3 regions of the Fictibacillus sp. B-59209 genome follow, and region 1 is predicted to be linked to each of the others. Evidence: riboswitches for the same ligand, from Rfam matches in the RefSeq annotation. Region 1 holds a riboswitch; each other region holds the start of a gene.
The links. Region 1 has a riboswitch for cyclic di-GMP ahead of P4361_RS15525 (GGDEF domain-containing protein). Riboswitches for the same ligand answer to the same signal wherever they lie in the genome.
Positions count from the first base shown of each region.

Region 2: linked by a shared signal. The riboswitch ahead of P4361_RS11770 (hypothetical protein) and the one ahead of P4361_RS15525 (GGDEF domain-containing protein) in region 1 are both predicted to bind cyclic di-GMP.
Region 3: linked by a shared signal. The riboswitch ahead of P4361_RS03115 (anti-repressor SinI family protein) and the one ahead of P4361_RS15525 (GGDEF domain-containing protein) in region 1 are both predicted to bind cyclic di-GMP.

Region 1 covers NZ_JARMMC010000018.1:531,042-537,024, forward strand. The annotation lists gene addB (helicase-exonuclease AddAB subunit AddB) at 1-2,015, opposite strand, end outside; gene P4361_RS15525 (GGDEF domain-containing protein) at 2,144-3,073, opposite strand; cyclic di-GMP riboswitch class I at 3,190-3,276, opposite strand; gene P4361_RS15530 (hypothetical protein) at 3,355-3,993, opposite strand; gene P4361_RS15535 (hypothetical protein) at 4,047-4,415, opposite strand; gene P4361_RS15540 (hypothetical protein) at 4,438-4,638, opposite strand; gene P4361_RS15545 (STAS domain-containing protein) at 4,752-5,372, opposite strand; gene P4361_RS15550 (hypothetical protein) at 5,342-5,584, opposite strand; gene abc-f (ribosomal protection-like ABC-F family protein) at 5,655-5,983, opposite strand, start outside.
Region 2 covers NZ_JARMMC010000015.1:67,886-73,868, forward strand. The annotation lists gene P4361_RS11750 (sugar ABC transporter permease) at 1-500, shown strand, start outside; gene P4361_RS11755 (carbohydrate ABC transporter permease) at 514-1,350, shown strand; gene P4361_RS11760 (hypothetical protein) at 1,363-1,782, shown strand; gene P4361_RS11765 (glycoside hydrolase family 2 protein) at 1,804-3,564, shown strand; cyclic di-GMP riboswitch class I at 3,927-4,015, shown strand; gene P4361_RS11770 (hypothetical protein) at 4,042-4,827, shown strand; gene P4361_RS11775 (M23 family metallopeptidase) at 5,163-5,981, shown strand.
Region 3 covers NZ_JARMMC010000005.1:140,794-146,776, reverse strand. The annotation lists gene kynB (arylformamidase) at 1-390, opposite strand, end outside; gene kynU (kynureninase) at 390-1,655, opposite strand; cyclic di-GMP riboswitch class I at 1,870-1,954, shown strand; gene P4361_RS03115 (anti-repressor SinI family protein) at 1,981-2,136, shown strand; gene P4361_RS03110 (helix-turn-helix domain-containing protein) at 2,218-2,547, shown strand; gene P4361_RS03105 (hypothetical protein) at 2,579-2,818, opposite strand; gene P4361_RS03100 (helix-turn-helix domain-containing protein) at 2,815-3,150, opposite strand; gene P4361_RS03095 (hypothetical protein) at 3,241-3,672, opposite strand; gene P4361_RS03090 (hypothetical protein) at 3,699-4,319, opposite strand; gene P4361_RS03085 (TasA family protein) at 4,385-4,918, opposite strand; gene P4361_RS03080 (signal peptidase I) at 5,042-5,605, opposite strand; gene P4361_RS03075 (CapA family protein) at 5,915-5,983, shown strand, end outside.

The sequences.
Region 1 (5,983 bases):
GAGATATACAGCTTGTCTGTGGCATTCGCCAGTGAAAGATAGATGAGGAATTGTTCATCTAAAAGCTGTCTTCTTGAACCAGGAGCAAGAGGGAGGCCGTTCTTTTCAAGAACATTCCTGTCATCTTCTGAAAGTATTCCTTCCTCCTTCGGCTTTGCCGGCAGAATCCCGTCATTGACACCCAATATGAAGTGGCATTTTACGCCTGAGTAACGGGAGCGGTCCATCGTTCCGGCGAGCACCTGATCGAGGGCAGGCGGTACGAGGGCAAACTTTAGGCTTTCTAAGCCTGTATCCAGCATTTTGATCCATAGATCAAGCTTGATGCTTTCTTCACCCGTAATCTCTACCATCTCATCTAGAAGCTCTACGACTGCATCCCAGACCTGATCATGTTCTCGCGCAATCCTGAGCTTGCCTTCCTGCTGTGCTCTTTGACTGAGACGTTCAAGCTTCATCGGGATATGCAGACGTTCAAGATAAAGAAACAGCACCTCACAGAACCCCCGGACATTGTCCGCGTTTTTCAAGTCATGTGAAAGTTTGTCCAGCGGAGACGCAACCATATGCCTGACTTCGTTCAGCCGCTCCTGCTTTTCTTTTTCCTCATCTGTCTGGACGAATCCATGTTCTTCCAGCGCCTGAAAACGCTGCACCTTCCACGGCTTCTTCTCTATCCAGCGATATCCCTGAATGCCGTATGCGAGCACATAATTCTCCAGTTCATCCATTTCATGGCGAAGTTCTGCCCATGAAAAATCACTGTCTACAGGATAAAGCAGATCTGTTTTTACAGCACGGAAAACCGATTCGTACCGCCAGTTGCTTGTCACAGCTTCCAGCGACGACCGGATCAATTCAACGAGTGGATGGTGAAGCATCGGTTTCTTCTGATCTAAAAAGACGGGAATTTCATATTCCTCAAAGACCGTTTCAATCAGTTCGTAATAATCATTCATGTTTCGAATGGAGAGGGCGATCTCCCTGTATCGGTAGTTTTCATCACGGACAAGGCGGATGATCTCCCTGGCAGCGGCCTCGATTTCCGTTCTCCGATTAACGGCAGATTGAACAGAAATACCGTTTGGCGCATCAAATTCCATAGCTGGCCTGCGGTCGAACTGGCTTTCTAAATGAGCCAGAGACGGTGTGCCGCTGAACCTTGGCGTTTTTTCCAGAATAACCGGCTCTCTTTCAAACACACCCTCTTCCTGTGCTATTTTTTTAATGGAGAGAAGTGTATTTTTCGGAGTATAGAACAGATCAAGCTCATGGGGATGTCCAGCACTTTCGTATGAATCAAGAGTCAGGGCAACTGTTACATGATCTGCATGTTTCAGCAGCATCCGAATGACTTCAAGTTCCTGCGGCGTGAACTGGTGAAAACCGTCTATGTAGAATTCAGCCTCTTTTATATACTCTGAATAAGGAATCTTCTCTGCCAGCAGCCTTAAATAATCCTCGGTATCCACGTATTTATGAACCAATGCTTTTTCTAATTCCCCGTAGATCAGGGCGAGGTCCGTAAGCTTGTCCTGAAGAACAGTTCCTTTTGCGTCGCTGTTAAATTGCAGCAGCGTCTGAGCGTTCCAGTCGAGCTGCTCGGCATCCACGCAGTATCGCTTGAATTCAGTGATCATATTTTCCATAAGTTCATAGAATCCATTCTGATCTGACGCTTTTTTAAATACCTTTAGATCCTGTTTTTTGTTTTCTATTATTTTTCTGAGCATCATGTTCATTCCGACACTTGTAATATGAAGTCTGGTCATCCCTCCGACATCACCGAGGACTTTCCATGCCAGACGGGAAAAACTGAACACCTGGGCACGCATCATTCCTTCGAGGCCAGGTGTCTTTGCCAACTCATATTCGGATTGAAATGTCATCTGATCGGGCACCAAATAGATAATGGGTTTTCCCTCCGGATTTGCAAAAAGAGACTCTCTGATCTCGCTTAAACTGCGGTCACTCTTTCCGCTTCCGGCTCTTCCAAGAATAAAGCGCAAACTCATATCCTCACCTCTGTCAACCTAATAATCTTAAACCTATTATCTCATAAAACAGTATGTAAAAGAATGATAACGACTGCAGAAAAGCCTGCCTTTAACTGGAACAAGGCAGGCACTGAACATTCTATTCATTATTGCTTTATGTTTCTTTTATTCATGTACATTCTTTCATCCGCAAGACGCAGGTAATGATCAATATTGTCAACCGCATCCGCATGAAGGCAAATGGTTCCATAGGCCAGCGAGACCTTTTCATTCCACGAACGCAAATACAGATCAATCTGGCCGGCCAGCTTATAGGCCGTTTGTTCAGTATGGCCGGGAATCAAGAATACAAACTCGTCACCTCCAAACCGAAAGCCGAGATCCATTTTCAGCTTTTCCGCAAAGAAAGCGATCTGCTGCAGCAGCTCGTCTCCCATATGATGGCCGAACTGGTCATTGATCTCTTTAAAATCATTGATGTCCATCATAATCAGTGACAGTGGATATTGGCCCCTTTTTGCCTTCAGGACCTCTGTTTCCAGGCAATGATAAAAGTAGCGCCTGTTATATAGGTTCGTTAATGGGTCTCTGATGCTCAGCTCTTTCAGATCGGTTACTTGCTTTGAAAAATAACCGCTTAAAACCCCGATCATTAAAGAATTGGCAGCATGTCCCCATCTCTCCAGGAAAAACAGTTTGTTTTCAGCTGTTTCTTCCTTAATCAGGTTCTGAATAACACTGTTGCCCGCCTGCCTAAGACTCTTTGCTAAAAGAGGAAGGAGCTGATGGGGGATAGCCCTTTGCCCGGCAAAATCATGTCCCTGCTTGAAACCCCGATCTTCAATTCGTTCCATGCAGGAGTTAAATTCTTCATTATGTATAAAAATGCCTTTTATCAAGGCAGTTAACATCCATTTAAGATGCATCTGGTATTCTGAATCTGTATAGGTCAGGAAGGGAACAAACAGTTCATTCTTTTCCAGATGAAGAAGGTGCCTCTCGATAATGCTGGGAATGGATTCGATATGAAGGTTATAAAGACGGCTTTTGAGGTCGGCAATGTCCGTTTCTGGCATAGGTTGGATCCCTCTATTCAATATAGTATTTAAGAAGTGACCGGCTTTAGAACAAGATGTATTTGGCCGAACATAACAAAAAGCCATCTCCCCTGCAGGGAAATCGCTCTTTCCCCTTTGGCAACCCGGCTGCCATAGTTTTTACAAACATTAGGCCCGCGGCTTTGCGTCCCACCTTTTCAGATGGTTTGCTCTGAGACAAAGGTCTCTTCTATTTATCCAATATAGTAATTATATACCATATAACCTATTTTTACCAACATCAAACACGAACCTTAGACCTATTTTTTCGTTTTCCATCTTTTGTACCATCGATAGCCGACTCGTACACCATTCAGTACCGGATAAGGAACTCTAAGAGGGAATCTATAAAAGAACGGCTGATAGATTTTATAATAAGCCTTTCTTAAATCTTTCCATTTATAGCATTCCTCTTTCTTGCAAAAATCTGAAACATCCACAATGATTCCCCGCCCATTAGAAATCATTACATTTTTCCCGTGAACATCCCGGGGAAAAAGGCCGCGGTTTCGAGCATAGCACAGTGCTTCATCCACGTCACGAATCACGTTTTCGGAAATTTTCACCCCTTTATGCAGGCAATCATAAAGTGTTATTCCTTCGATTCGCTTTAGGATCAAGTGGCGTTCTCCATATCCGTAACAGCGTGAATATCCAGGGTGCTCACCCAGCTGCCGGTAAACAGATATCTCTTCAAGCAGGTCTTCATGATTTCTGCCGTAAATCTTAACGACTTGGTCAGGGAAATCAGGATGGACGAAAACGGCAGCATAATTGCCGCAGCCCAGAAGCTCCCACGGTTGAGGAGCGAACAGAACTTCCACAGGATCACCGGGATTCCTGCTAATTATTTTTACTTCTTGTGTTAACTCCTCTGATAACTCTGTATACTTTTTCATGATTCACCTGGCCCGATTCCTAAGTCTCTCGCCGAAAGCTTTGAACAGCTTTGCTATTTGCGCTCTATCATCGTACCAAAAAGAAAATGTTTCATCAGCAATTCTGCTTTATTTCGAAGATGGACGTTCGGGAACCTCATGACTTCCTGATATCCCCGGATAAAAATCTGATATTCTGTGATGTCATCTACTGGCCTTCCATCCGTTACTTTAATTTTACGGGCCATCATTTCTTTTTTCACATCTCTTAATTCAAAACTGATGGCATTCATCACGTTCTCGATGAGGGTGACATACGGCTGCCTTAATTTGAAAGGAGAAACGGCTATCACTTTTAAATCACGGTTAAAGATGGTGAGCAGCATAGGATACATAATATATTTATCTACTAGTATACGATCTCTTTCATCGCCATATAACATTTTTGTTCCTCCCGATCGCCGTTCAACCCGTTTTTCCGGCAACCGACAAAATATTAGACAGCTTAAACGTACGGATTTGTTTTCGAAGACAGCAATAGGCGGTTAACGTTTCTCCTTCACATGAAACCGGAAAAACGTAACGCTTAGTAAACTGCCCGCCAGACTGATAGATCATCATAAAGGGAGAACGTTCAGACACACAACGCATCAGCAATCGATTCATTTTAGCCACCGCCTTACCATTTATTTATTCACAGTATATGCGAACAAACGTTCTTTATGCAACTAGAAAAATATGCCTACCCTTAGTAAGGATAGGCATAAACCCTAATATTATTACACGCTTTGCAATAATCCTTTCTGTCCCAGTGCCTGATGAAGGCTTCCTGCGATGGAAAATCCCTCAAAGCTAATTCCCAGAGCAACAACGGTCTGAGCAAGTTCTGGCCGCATGCCTGTCAATGTTACCTCCACACCGAGAAGCTTTAAGGATGTAATCACTTGAAAAAGGTTATGGGCGACCATCGTGTCAATGATTGGAACACCTGATAAATCAATATAAAGGTGCTCAATCTGCATCTCCATACATTCATTAAGAGCGATCTCCATGATCAATTTCGAGCGGTGGGTATCAATGGGGCCGACGAGAGGCAGGACCCCGACGGTCTGCGTAAGGCGGACAACAGGAACAGACAGCTCTTCAAGTGCCTCTCTGGCCAAGTCGAGCAGATGATTATTATAGTCCACATAGGCCACACTGAAAGAATAAACCACCTTATCCAATAATGGATCAATAATAGTCATAGCCTTCATGACTGTATGGTTATCGTAATTATTTCTTTCCACTTCTTTTCCAATGAATTCCCAGATGATTGTCCGGTAAAGCCGTGTAGAATCGAGGGCTGTATCAAGGGACAAATTGATTTCTACCGCAGTTTCCCCGCTTTTTTTCCCCATTCTAAAAATCTTTTTTCTGATTGTTCGAGGTTTGAGAATAATGCTTCACCGATGAATTGAAACAGTTCGATGCGCCAATCGATTAAAAGCTGCTTTTGCTGGTCATTCGGCGGATTGATCCCATTCTTTATCCGATTCTGCGTTACGGCCTCAGCAAGTTCCACTTTATGCTGAATAATGCAGTCTCCCAGAGCTCTTAAGTTCTTGTCCATCGTCTACCCCTCATATCGTTTATATTGTCCTATCATCATACACTATAGAAGGCTTACAATAAACGATTTCCTACCTTTGACGACGAGCCTCATCATAAGTGCCTAAATATTCTTTGATCTCTCCTTCATGAACCCAGGCCACACGGTTGAAGAGCTTATTTAAGAAGTACCGGTCATGCGAGACAGCTACGACAGTTCCGTTATATTCTTCCAGAGCATCCTCCAGGACTTCACGTGAATCAATATCCAGATGGTTGGTCGGCTCATCAAGCAGCAGCAGATTAACATCCTGGTGGACGAGCTGTGCAAAGCGAAGGCGGGTATTCTCTCCTCCGCTTAAATCCCTCACCTTCTTGAACACGGATTGTCCATAAAATAAAAACTTGGCAAGCAAATGCC
Region 2 (5,983 bases), on a different contig from region 1:
TCTGGTCCATGATGTTTAACGTTTCCTTTGGACCGATTAACCATTATTTCACTTCCTCACCCAACTGGCTGGGCACACAGCCTTACGCATGGATCGCACTCGTCGTTGTAACAGTCTGGTGGGGGATCGGCGGGAACATGATCATTTACCAGGCAGCATTAAACGGAGTATCCAAAGAATACTATGAAGCTGCGTCACTGGACGGGGCGGGCAGGCTGCAAAAGTTTTTCCACATCACTCTTCCAAGTATAAAGAATCAGCTGCTGTTCACGATTGTCATTACAACCATCGCCCAGTTTAATATCTATGGACAGGCGCTCATGCTCACAAAGGGAGGTCCTTCCAGTTCAACCACCGTGCTTCTTATGTATATCCAGCAGAATGCCTTTGGATCGGGTCAATCCATCGCAGGAATTGCGTCGGCAATGGCGGTTATCCTTGGTTTGTGCATCATGGCTGTCTCGGTTGTTCAATTTTTCTTATTAAGAGAGAGGAAGTAGGAGGCGGGTAACATTGAAAAAAGTAAACATCTCCACCTTGATTTCATTCATTTTTCTGTTATGCATGACATTAATTTGGATATTCCCTCTCGCCTGGTCACTTTTCACATCCTTTAAAAATGAGATCGATATCCAAACCTTTGGTTTTACGATGCTGCCCATTCACTGGGTAATGGCCAATTACCAGGACGTTCTGTTTAATAACACAAGTGCTCCTGTAGCCAAGTGGTTTATGAATTCAATGATCATTTCCGTCACACAGACCATTCTTGTATTGGTGGTTGTTTCAATGGCAGCCTATGGATATACCCGGCTGCGATTTAAAGGGAGGGACTGGCTTTTTTCCTTCTTGCTGGCAACCATGATGTTCCCTGCTGTTGTGAACCTGATCCCGTTGTATAAAATTGTTGATACCCTCGGTTGGGTCAATAGTTATTGGGCTGCGATCGTTCCAGGAGCGGCAGCGGTGTTTAATGTTTTTTTAGTAAGACAGTTTATGATCGGAATTCCGCTTGAACTGGATGAATCAGCGCGGATCGACGGAGCCAACGATTTTCAAATTTATACGAAGGTTACCCTTCCGCTTATCAAACCCGTATTAACCGTTGTGGCGTTATTTACATTTACGAGTTCATGGAATGACTTTTTGTGGCCATCGATCGTGTTCAATGATATTGATAAAATGCCGATCACACCAGGCTTGCAGCTTTTGCAAGGAATGTATGTCACAGATATCGGACATGCGATGGCAGCCGCTATTATTGCGATTGTCCCAACCTTTATTTTGTATTTGTTTACTCAACGTTATTTCTTACAATCGATGTCTTTATCTTCTGGAGTAAAAGGATAGGGGGGAAACGCTTTGAATAGAAAACTGGAAAGAAAACTGATCATCATTGGATCGGTATGGCAGATGCTTTCTGGTCTGCTTACCATCTTTGTCTATGGATCGTATATCAAATCACAAAGTAACGGTATTCATGAAACGCAATTTGCACAAATGAAAGCGATGGAATCTTTGTTTGGCAGTTTATATAGCTTTGCTGTAACATTCGGCCTCTTTTTTGTAGCTATAGGGTTATTGAATCTTTATCTGGCAAGAAACTTTAAAGATGACAAGGTCGAAGTAAAACTATCATTCTGGTTTATTTTATTAGGTGTTGCCTCCTACTTTTTTATGGATTTCTTAAGTACTGTTCTTTTTCTTTCGGGCGGAATATTGGCCTTGGCAAAAAATAAAACGATTTCGAAGTTACATAGTCAGGCAGAGCCAACCCACTAATTTATCAAGGAGCTGTTGATCATGGAAGTGAACATTCGCAAGGAATATCCCAGACCGCAATTTGAAAGAAAAGAATGGTTAAATCTCAATGGAGAATGGGATTTTCAGTTCGATCAGACGAATGTCGGTGAAAAAGAGCAATGGTATAAACAAACAAAATTAAATCAAAAAATTATCGTTCCCTTTACGTATGAAACGAAGGCCAGCGGAATTCATGAGGAAACCTTTTGCCCCTATATTTGGTATCAAAGGTTAGTTACTGTGCCTGAAGAGTATTCCCATAAAAAAACTATTCTGCACTTTCAGGCAGCCGATTATGTGACCAAACTATGGGTGAATGGTATTTTTGCCGGCCAGCATAAAGGGGGATATACGGCATTTTCCTTTGACATTACCAACTATATCAATGCAGGAAAAGAAAATAACGTAGTCGTCAAAATAGAGGATAGCCACAATGAACATCAACCAAGAGGGAAGCAACGATGGATTGATAAGAACTTTGGCTGCTGGTATGTACAATCCACCGGTATATGGCAGACCGTATGGCTGGAATTCTTAAATCAAACGAGTATACATTCGGTTAAAATCACTCCAGATCTGGATACGGATTCCGTAGAGTTCGACTATAAATTGACGATTGTTCAACAAGATCAAAAGGAGCTTTCGTTAAGAACATCGATTACATTTGATGGTCAGCCTGTGAAGGAATTTAGCTTGAAGGCGGACCGTGAAAATGCAAGGATGAAAGTAAATCTGGCTAGCGAGATCCACGAATGGAAAGTCATGCATTGGAGTCCGCAGCATCCTCATTTGTATGATGTGGAATTCACCCTTTACCATGGGGAAAAAGAGCTCGATCGCGTTCAGTCCTATTTCGGTATGAGAAAAGTATCGATAAAGAATGGCAATATTTTATTGAATAATGTACCCATTTATCAAAAAATGCTGTTAGATCAAGGATATTGGGAAGATTCCCATCTTACACCGCCTTCAGAAGAAGCGATCATTTTAGATATCGAGAAGACATTCGAAATGGGCTTTAACGGGGTAAGGAAACATATGAAAGTTGAAGATCAGCGTTTTCTATATTGGGCGGATAAGAAAGGCCTGTTGGTTTGGTCTGAAATGGCCGCAACCTATCAGTTTTCGGATGAGGCGATCCAAAATTTCACGGAGGAATGGATGACCGTTGTACAGCAGCACTATAATCACCCAAGTATTATTACGTGGACACCGTTCAATGAATCCTGGGGAGTAAAGAATATTTACACGAACGAACAGCAGCAAAAATTTACGGAAGGAATCTATCATCTGACAAAATCAATGGATCCTATGAGGCCTGTCATCGTAAACGATGGCTGGGAGCATACCGTTTCGGATATCATTACCCTTCATGACTATGTGGAATATGGTGACGAATTCCTAAGCCGCTATAAGGAGAAAGAAAAAGTCGTGGATAATAAGATTGCCTTTAATAATTTTAAACATGCCATGGCACAAGGATATGAGTATAAAGGCCAGCCGATTATTATAAGTGAATACGGAGGAATTGCCTTTAACTCAGAAGAAGGCTGGGGATATGGGAACCAGGTAAAAGACGAGCAGGAATTCTTAGATCGTTATGAATCCATTACGAAAGCGATCGTGAGCCTGGACTACATTTGCGGCTTTTGTTATACCCAAATTACCGATGTTCAGCAAGAAGTTAACGGACTGCTGACCGAAAGCAGAAAACCTAAAGTGAACCTATCTAAAATTAAACAAATTAATGATAACCAATGATTAAATGACAGTTGGGAATTGTCTTCCTAGCTGGCTCCTCGTTCAGGATCGGAACGGGGTTCGGAATATCACTCATGTTTAGGTTAGTCATAAGGAAAGCACTTATTCGATTAGGAATAGGTGCCTTTTTTTATTCGTATGGTTATGTTACTAGTTGATCCAAAAAATCTCAGATTAATAATAAAAATGGCTAAATATAATAATTATTTTATCGATAAAAGTAATATATTCAATTTTTCACTAGAGGAGCGTATAGAAATACGAGCATCTTAATGGGAATGGACAAGTCTTTGTGCCTGGTTCCATGGATTGAATAACATTTATATTAGTAAAAGTTGCTAATTCTTCCTTTTGAAGAATATACAACGAAAGGGCTACGCTATGGAAACATAGCTTCGCAAAGCTATAGGGGCTAAGGTGATTAAAATTACTAAGCCAGCCAGCCACCGAAGATATGAAGAAAAGGAGAAAATTTTTATGAAAAACAAGAAGATTGTATGGGGTATTGGACTAACAGCCATATTGCTATTTTCCCAAGGGTTTACTACAGTGAATGCAGAATCCCATAAAGGGAAGGGGAACAAGAAAAAAACACATGTTGTAGACAAAAATAAAAATGGAATAGCTGACACCTGGGAGAAAAAATATAAACTTTCAGGAAAGAATATCGCTAAGGAAGATAAAGATAAAGATGGGCTAACCAACTTAGTAGAGTATCAGTTAAACTTAAACCCTGTTTCATCGGATTCAGATAAAGATAAACTAACTGATGGCTTAGAAGACTCAGATAACGACCAATTAAGCAACATATCTGAAATAGAGTTAGGAACAGAACCAAACAATCCCGATACCGACGAAGATCATATCAATGATGGGGCCGAAGTTAGTAAAGATGGGGTTGAATACTCTCAAAAGATCCGAAATATTGATATAAAACTTGAAACTTCAGATAAAAAAATGAATTTGAAATACAAATACAAAAAAAATCATACCATTATTAAAGCTAACTACAAAACCACCACAAAAGAAATGATTACTTCATTAGTAAGTGAACTGGAAACAAAGCCTGGCTTGTCAGAAGATGAAATGATCGCAATCATCACAAAAAAGTTTGGTTTAGAAGACCATGCATATAATTTAGAAGCTGAAATTGAATTCTTGGATGGAACAAAAATTAAAATTGAAAAAGAGCTTCTAAGCGATAAAGATGATCAAGATAATAACGATGAGGATCATGGTGATGGCGGCCATGATAATGATTGAGCAAGGACAGGCAGGTTCTTGTTTTTTTATGTTCCGCACTGAAATGTATTCATAAGGAAAGTAACTATCCGGTTAGACTATAGGGTTCGTTTTGGGTGCTTTCTTAATAAATGACATAAGAAATGACGTATGAATGAGCATACGTCATTTTCTTTATTTGGAACCAACTATTTCCTTATCTAAATAATAGTCACAAAGTTTTAATCCTCTTATTTTAATTTTATTTTTGGGTCTTTTTTACCTTTTTTGTATGAAGAAAAAGAATTACTATATTAGTATAGAATTCTATATTATGTAATTAAGTCTAATATTTGGGGGATTACAACTTGAGAAGTATGTGCATAAAGAGAAAGAGTTTTATTCTATCAACGGTTTTTGCTTTTTTATTTTCGGTATTCTTTATAGGTATTGAGGCCCAGGCCGCGGCAGGGGACAACACATTTATTAAGCCGGCAGAAGGAACGTTTACTTCTAATTTCGGACTTAGAAACGGTGAGTATCACTATGGTGTAGATATGGCTAAAAGCGGATATGTTAAAGTCGTTGCATCAGCTCCAGGAACGGTCAGCAGATCCTACCTATCTAGTTCCTATGGAAATGTAATTTTTATTAAACATACGATTAACGGCGTGCCATACGAAACGGTTTACGCTCATTTAAATACTAGAAATGTAGGTGTTGGTGCTACTGTCTACCAGGGTCAAGTGATAGGGTCAATGGGGAACACGGGGACTTCGTCAGGACAGCATTTGCATTTTGAAGTTCACCAACCCTACTGGACATCTGCAAAAACATATGCGATGAACCCGATGAACTTTATCCCTACTTGGGAAGGGAAATATAGAACGGGCAGTTTCTTGTATAATGTAGGAACGGATACCATCTATCCAATCTCATATAATGGCGACAATGATATTATTGTAAAAGTAGATTCCACAAGTACAACGGTCGGGAAATACAAAGTATATCTGCAAAAAACCATAAATGGAGTCTGGACAAGTGTTGGACAAGCTGATGCTCCTAAAACAGGGGCTCAAACAATCACTTTCACACAGGAAAACAGCAGCAAGGCATTATCTCCATATACTCAATACCGATTACTTTTAAAGAACTCTGATACCACCAGGGTCTACTACAAAGTTTGGTATAAATAAGA
Region 3 (5,983 bases), on a different contig from region 1:
CAGCTTTTCATCTAGATAGGTGATCTTTTCCGGAAACACGGTTCTGTCCTGCCAAGAGCCTGTTTTCAGCAGCACACGCTCCGCTCCATCCAGCGGTTGATCCTCCAAATCCTCTGGAGCGATGACCTCTTTGCCCGTAACATCTATCACTATTGCTCTGCCGGCATAAATTTCAAGATCCAGCTGAAGTACCCGTTTTCCTTCACTATCAAAGTGATACGGCGCATCAATATGGGTGCCGGTGTGCGTGCTCATTTCCACTTTACCGACATTCACGGATCCTGATTCTGTTTTCGTCCAGGCTAAATCAAACGAGTACGGGGTGTCCCCCGGCCAGGTCGGAACGGACGAGGTCAAAGGCATGGAGATATCGATCAGTTTTCCAGCCATTACGCAATCACCTCTCTTACGTTTGAAAACTTTTCATACTGCTTCTCACCCATGATTTTTTTTAGCCGCTGAACCGCTTTATGTACATCTTCAAAAGAGGTATAAAGTGCAACAGGAGCGAGGCGGATCACATTCGGTGCACGGAAATCCGGCACGATGCCGTTCTCTTTTAAACTTTTACAGATTCTCGCTGCTTCGTCATGCTCCAGGCAAACATGGCCACCGCGACGTATATCATCCCTCGGATTCCCGATCGTAAATCCAAAGCCAGCAAGTTCGGTTTCAATCAGCTCCATCATATAGCGTGTCAGATTAAGAGATTTTTCTCTTAGCCGGTCCATTCCCGCTTCCTCAAAAATTTCAAGGGAACCGATTAATGGTGCCGTGCTTAACACGTGCGGGGTGCCGATCTGAAAGGCTCCCGCAGTATCCGCCGCCACGAAGTCATGGTTCATGTCAAACTGTTTATCTTTATTGGAACCAAACCACCCGGCTAGTCCAGGCTCTTTTCCAAAATGTTTAGCATTAATATAGAGTCCCGCAACACTGCCAGGTCCTGCGTTCAAATATTTATAGTTGCACCAGAAAGCAAAGTCAACATTCCATTCCGAAAGTTTATGAGGCACTGCCCCAATGGAATGGCATAAATCAAAACCGATCAATATTCCGCGCTTGTGGGCCTCAGAAGTTAAGCGTTCCATATCGAGCAGCTGCCCGCTTCGGTAGAGCACGGAGGGCAGCACAATAAGAGCTGCTTCATCCGTCATAGCCTTGATGATGTCTTCTTCCTCAATCATCCTGCCATCACGGCTTTTCACTCTGATCAGATGCTGGCCAGGGTCCAAGCTTCTTAATGCCAGCTGGCTTTTCAGTGCATAAATATCTGAGGGAAAGGTCAGCTCATCGGCTAAAATTTTCGATTTTGATCCTGAGGGTTTAAAAAAAGTGGATGTGAGCTGATGGAGGTTTCCAGTGGTGGATCCGGTAATAATGACTTCCTCCGGGTTTGCCCCAATTAGTGGCGACAATTTCTTCCCTAGTTCCTCGCTAAGTGTATACCATGGATGCTTTCCAGCCATCCAGCCATCAATACCGCATTCCTTCCAATCATTCAGCGACTCCAACAGTGTTTTCTCAGCTCTTTTCGACAAAAGCCCCAGCGAATTGCCGTCTAAATATAAAACGCCTTCTTTTAAATAGAATTCGTTCTTAAAGTTTTTCAGAAAATCTTTTTCGTCCAGTTCTTTCCATTTTCCTAGTTCCATCACTCATCCGCCCCTTTTTTGCTCTCTCTATTCATCTTAAACAATTCAGGGAAAAGCATCAATGCAAACGCTTACTTTCCAATAATATTACAGTTATGTAACAGCCAAATTATGACAGATTCCTAAAGAATGAGATACTATAATAAAATTGTGAGTTAAGCACTAGTAATTGGTTAAAATTGTATTTATTGAGTGACTGTCGGAATGCCACCCTCCAGTTAAAGGGCAAACATCGCTGAAAAGCATGGACGCAAAATCACAGGTCTAAGGTGAGTAACTATGATGGCTGGATTACCTGGAAAACCACCAATTTCAGGAGGGAAACATGGAAACCGTAAAAAAAACAGAGCTTGATCGTGAATGGGTAGCATTACTATTACAAGCCAAAAAGCAAGGTTTAAGCTTGGAGGAAATCCGTAGCTATCTTCAAAAAACGTACATACCATCAAATGAGCGAATATTTAAAGCGACATCGATCTGAAGTCGCTTTTGGTCTATTTACAGCCTATCGTCCCTAAATGTATAATAGAAGCAAAATTTGTAGTAAAAAAGAGGGATTAACGTGATTGGTGAACTTGTCAAAAAATATCGCAAAGAAAAAGGTCTATCTCTATCCTCACTAGCAGAACGAGCAGGTATCGCCAAATCCTATCTCAGCTCCCTTGAGCGAAATATACAAACCAATCCTTCTGTACAGCTGCTTGAAAAGCTGGCAGCCGTCCTGGATATTCCTGTTGAAAAATTGCTGAATGAAAAAGCTGAGGTCAATGAGGCGGAGCTGGATTATGAATGGGCAGAGCTCGTAAAAGAAGCTATGGAGTCTGGTGTCAGCAAAGACCAGTTTAAAGAATTTCTTGAATTCAACAAATGGAAAAATAAAAATCAAAGCTAAAAAACCGATGCCTTTTATGGCGCCGGTTTTTTCATACTGAAATATCGATGATCGGAACAAGTTCTTTAAATTGATAATGTCCGATATAGGCAGTGGATAGAGGTTCTCTCTTCTCCCACTTCAGAATTTGTTTTTTTACATAATCAAAAGGTGCTCTTCCTCTTAGCTCATCATTAATAAAAATTTCACAGATGTTGCGGCCCATGTACACGACCTTTACTTTATTCCCCGCTGCTTCACATAAATAGACTCCATTGCCAAGGCGAATCATTTAGCTTCATCATCCTTTGTCTGCTGTTTCCAGCTTTCATACCGTATAAACGTACGGATTTCCTCCTGATTAATTCCCATTTCCTTTGCCTGAATGACGAGTTCCATCCACTCCTGGTCCAATGGATCTGCTTCTAGATTAATGACTTTTTCCACAGGTACCTCCAGGGCTTTCGCCAGCTTTTTAATCATATGCGCGGACGGGTTGTTTTTATGATTTTCTATGCTGCTCAAGTATCCTTTAGAGATTCCAGCCATCTCGGCAAGTTGTGTTACACTTTTCCCCTTTTTAAGACGAATTAATTTTATTTGTTTTCCTATATTAATACTCAACTTTTACCCACTTCTGACTTTTTTAAATTTATTTTAGTATCTATGTACGATAAAGAGCAGGGTGTAACACCTGTGCTCTTTATCGTTTTTCTATTCTTTTATTTGTTTTGTGGCATTCAATTCTTTTGATTGAAATTCTTTTGTTGGTTTAATAGATGATTTTAACTGAACGGAAACATTGTTGGTAAGCTCTTTTGTCTTTGTCGATTCAGTGTTTTCAGAAAGTGAATCGCTTTGCTTATCCTTCTGATCCTCCACTTTCTCTTCTTTCACAGCTTTCTTATCTTCCACTTTTTTGTCATCATACTTGGGTGGTTTTTCTTCCTTGTCGCATTTGTCATGATCACGATTGTTATTTTCCTCGTCATCATGATTGCTATTGTCATGGGGTGTACAACCCTTAAACTCAACACTAAAGAGTTTCTTCTGTGAGGTTGAAACATAGTCGCCGTAAGTAAAGGCTGAGCCGTAGTTCATGGAGATAAAAGCGATTATGATCAGCAATAACGAAAGTTTTTTCATCGCAAACACTCCAATTTGTTGCTAGATTAAGGCTGTTTTGAATGAGCTGTTAAACTAAACTTGATGTACTTACCCATTATTGTATTGTCAGCATCCCTACTCATCTTGATTGTTACATAAAGTGGAGTTTCATAATCGTTCGGATCCAAGTCTGAATTGTAGGGAAGTAAAGTATTCTGATTTAACAATGGTTGCTTGCTGCTTAAAAGATCATTTAACGTACCGGAATAAATCGGTGTATCAGATGGTGATGTTGGTTGTCCGTTATAAATTTTTACATCCAGCCATTTTGTGAAATTCTCTTTTACGGAGTTATCGGTAATATTCGTTTCATCAATGGAAGCCGAAATTCCGTCTAATAGAACATCAACGGAACCAGTGTTTGTAATGACCATTGTCTTTGATTTGGAAATTTTACCTGGTTGCCAGTAACCATCTGCCCAGTTGCCCGGCCTTCCATCTGCAGGAAAAGTAAAAAACAAAGGATTAGGATACTTCTTGCTTACTTCAATCTTCATGAAACCCGTTTCTACCTTATTGTTTATACTGGATGAATCTTTAAAATCAGAAAATGTTCCGGCGGTTAAAGTAAGAGTTGCTCCTACTATGCCTAAAGCCATTAACGTACCTGCTATTTTTCGCTTCATCCTTTGCCTCCTTATTAAAAAGAGCAGGACGAAAAAATTCATCCTGCTCTTTCGCCTAAATCTTTTTAGTTTTCATAAGCTGCTGCAGAAACTTCTACGCTAACTTCTACGGATAAGTTTTGGTATTCGTTTTGGTTAACACCAGGTTTGCGAACCAACTCCATTTGTACAGGGATATCTTGATGAGCTCCACGAGCAAGAGTGCCGCCCACATTGTTTTCGATGGTTGATTTAACGTCTTTCAAAGGAACAGTGTGACCAGCAAAACTTACTTGGAAATCACCATATGGAGAAAGATCAGTTACAGCAGCGCCATCTTTTTTAACTGTAACTGTTGCGACTGCTTTAAGATCTTTGGCATCTAAAGTACCATCGTTTGAAATTGTAAAAGTTTGAGATTCTTTATAACCAGGTGCTTTATTCGTTGCGCTGAAAGTTTGACCAGTTAGACTGATATCAAGTTTTCCAGTTTCGATTTTGTTGCCAGTAGAAGAAGCAGAATCAACGAAATCTGAGAACGTCCCAGTTCCAAATCCAGCTCCTACAGTTACAGCTCCAGCTAACATTGTTCCAAGTAATACCTTTTTAGTTTTGTTCATTTTAATTTTCCCCATTTCATCAGTTTTTTTGTTAAAGCTTCAACAGATAATTCCGTAAGTATGCGTGCGATCCCCTAACCCCTACTATGTAATTGACATCACCCCCTAAAATGGTCACCCAGATCAGACAATATCTTCTTGAGGATATGGCCGATCCTTTCTTCCCTTTTTCTTTGGCCGCTTGTCTTTAAATACTTCACTCAAGACAATCAAGATAGCCGGCAGGATAATAAATAATAGAATGCCGAGTTTTCCACGAGCGAACTCTAAGAAGAATCCTGCATTTGGAATATGAAAGGCATAATCACCAACCACTTGCTGCGGAGCAACCAGCTTGTTATCCTCTACGTTGTTGGCATCTCCCTTTGTCTTGTAATAGACGACCCCATTCTTCTTCACTAAATCAATGACTCGGTGAGTAATGAATTTATCTTCACGCTTATACGTAATGACTTGATCGACTTTGAACTTAGTTAAATCAGGCTCACGATCAATCACAATATCACCTGGCTGCAACACTGGCCGCATACTTCCGGATAAAACCGTCATGATCTTATATCCGAAAAAGCTCGGTATTTGTCCAGGATGCTTATGAGATTGATAGCCTAGAAGAATTGATGTAAGGAATAACATTGCAAGCAATAGTAAGAGCGTATTGCCGATCCAGCGAGAAACCACTTTAACCATCAAAAGCCCCTTTCCAATTTGCACGATGATGCGCGCATTTAAATTATTTTCTTAAAATAAAGTAGTTCTTTTTAACGAACAACTTGTGTTTAGTATAGAACGATATGCCTATTCAGAAAACTTCCAAAATTGGTTAAATTTGTTCTTTTTAACGAACTTTTATCCTGTTTATCTCTCTAAATCGCTAAATATCGTATTTTTTCATTATTTTTTAACGAACAATTTCATTCGTTTTAAAGAACATTCTGATTTTCTCCTTGAATTCCCGGCTCAATCGCATAGTATAGAAGTAGGAGGAAAACGCTTACTATGAAAAAAATAATAATTATTACAAGTGTTGTTGTTGTGATCTTGCTTCTTGCTCTTATTCCTGTACTC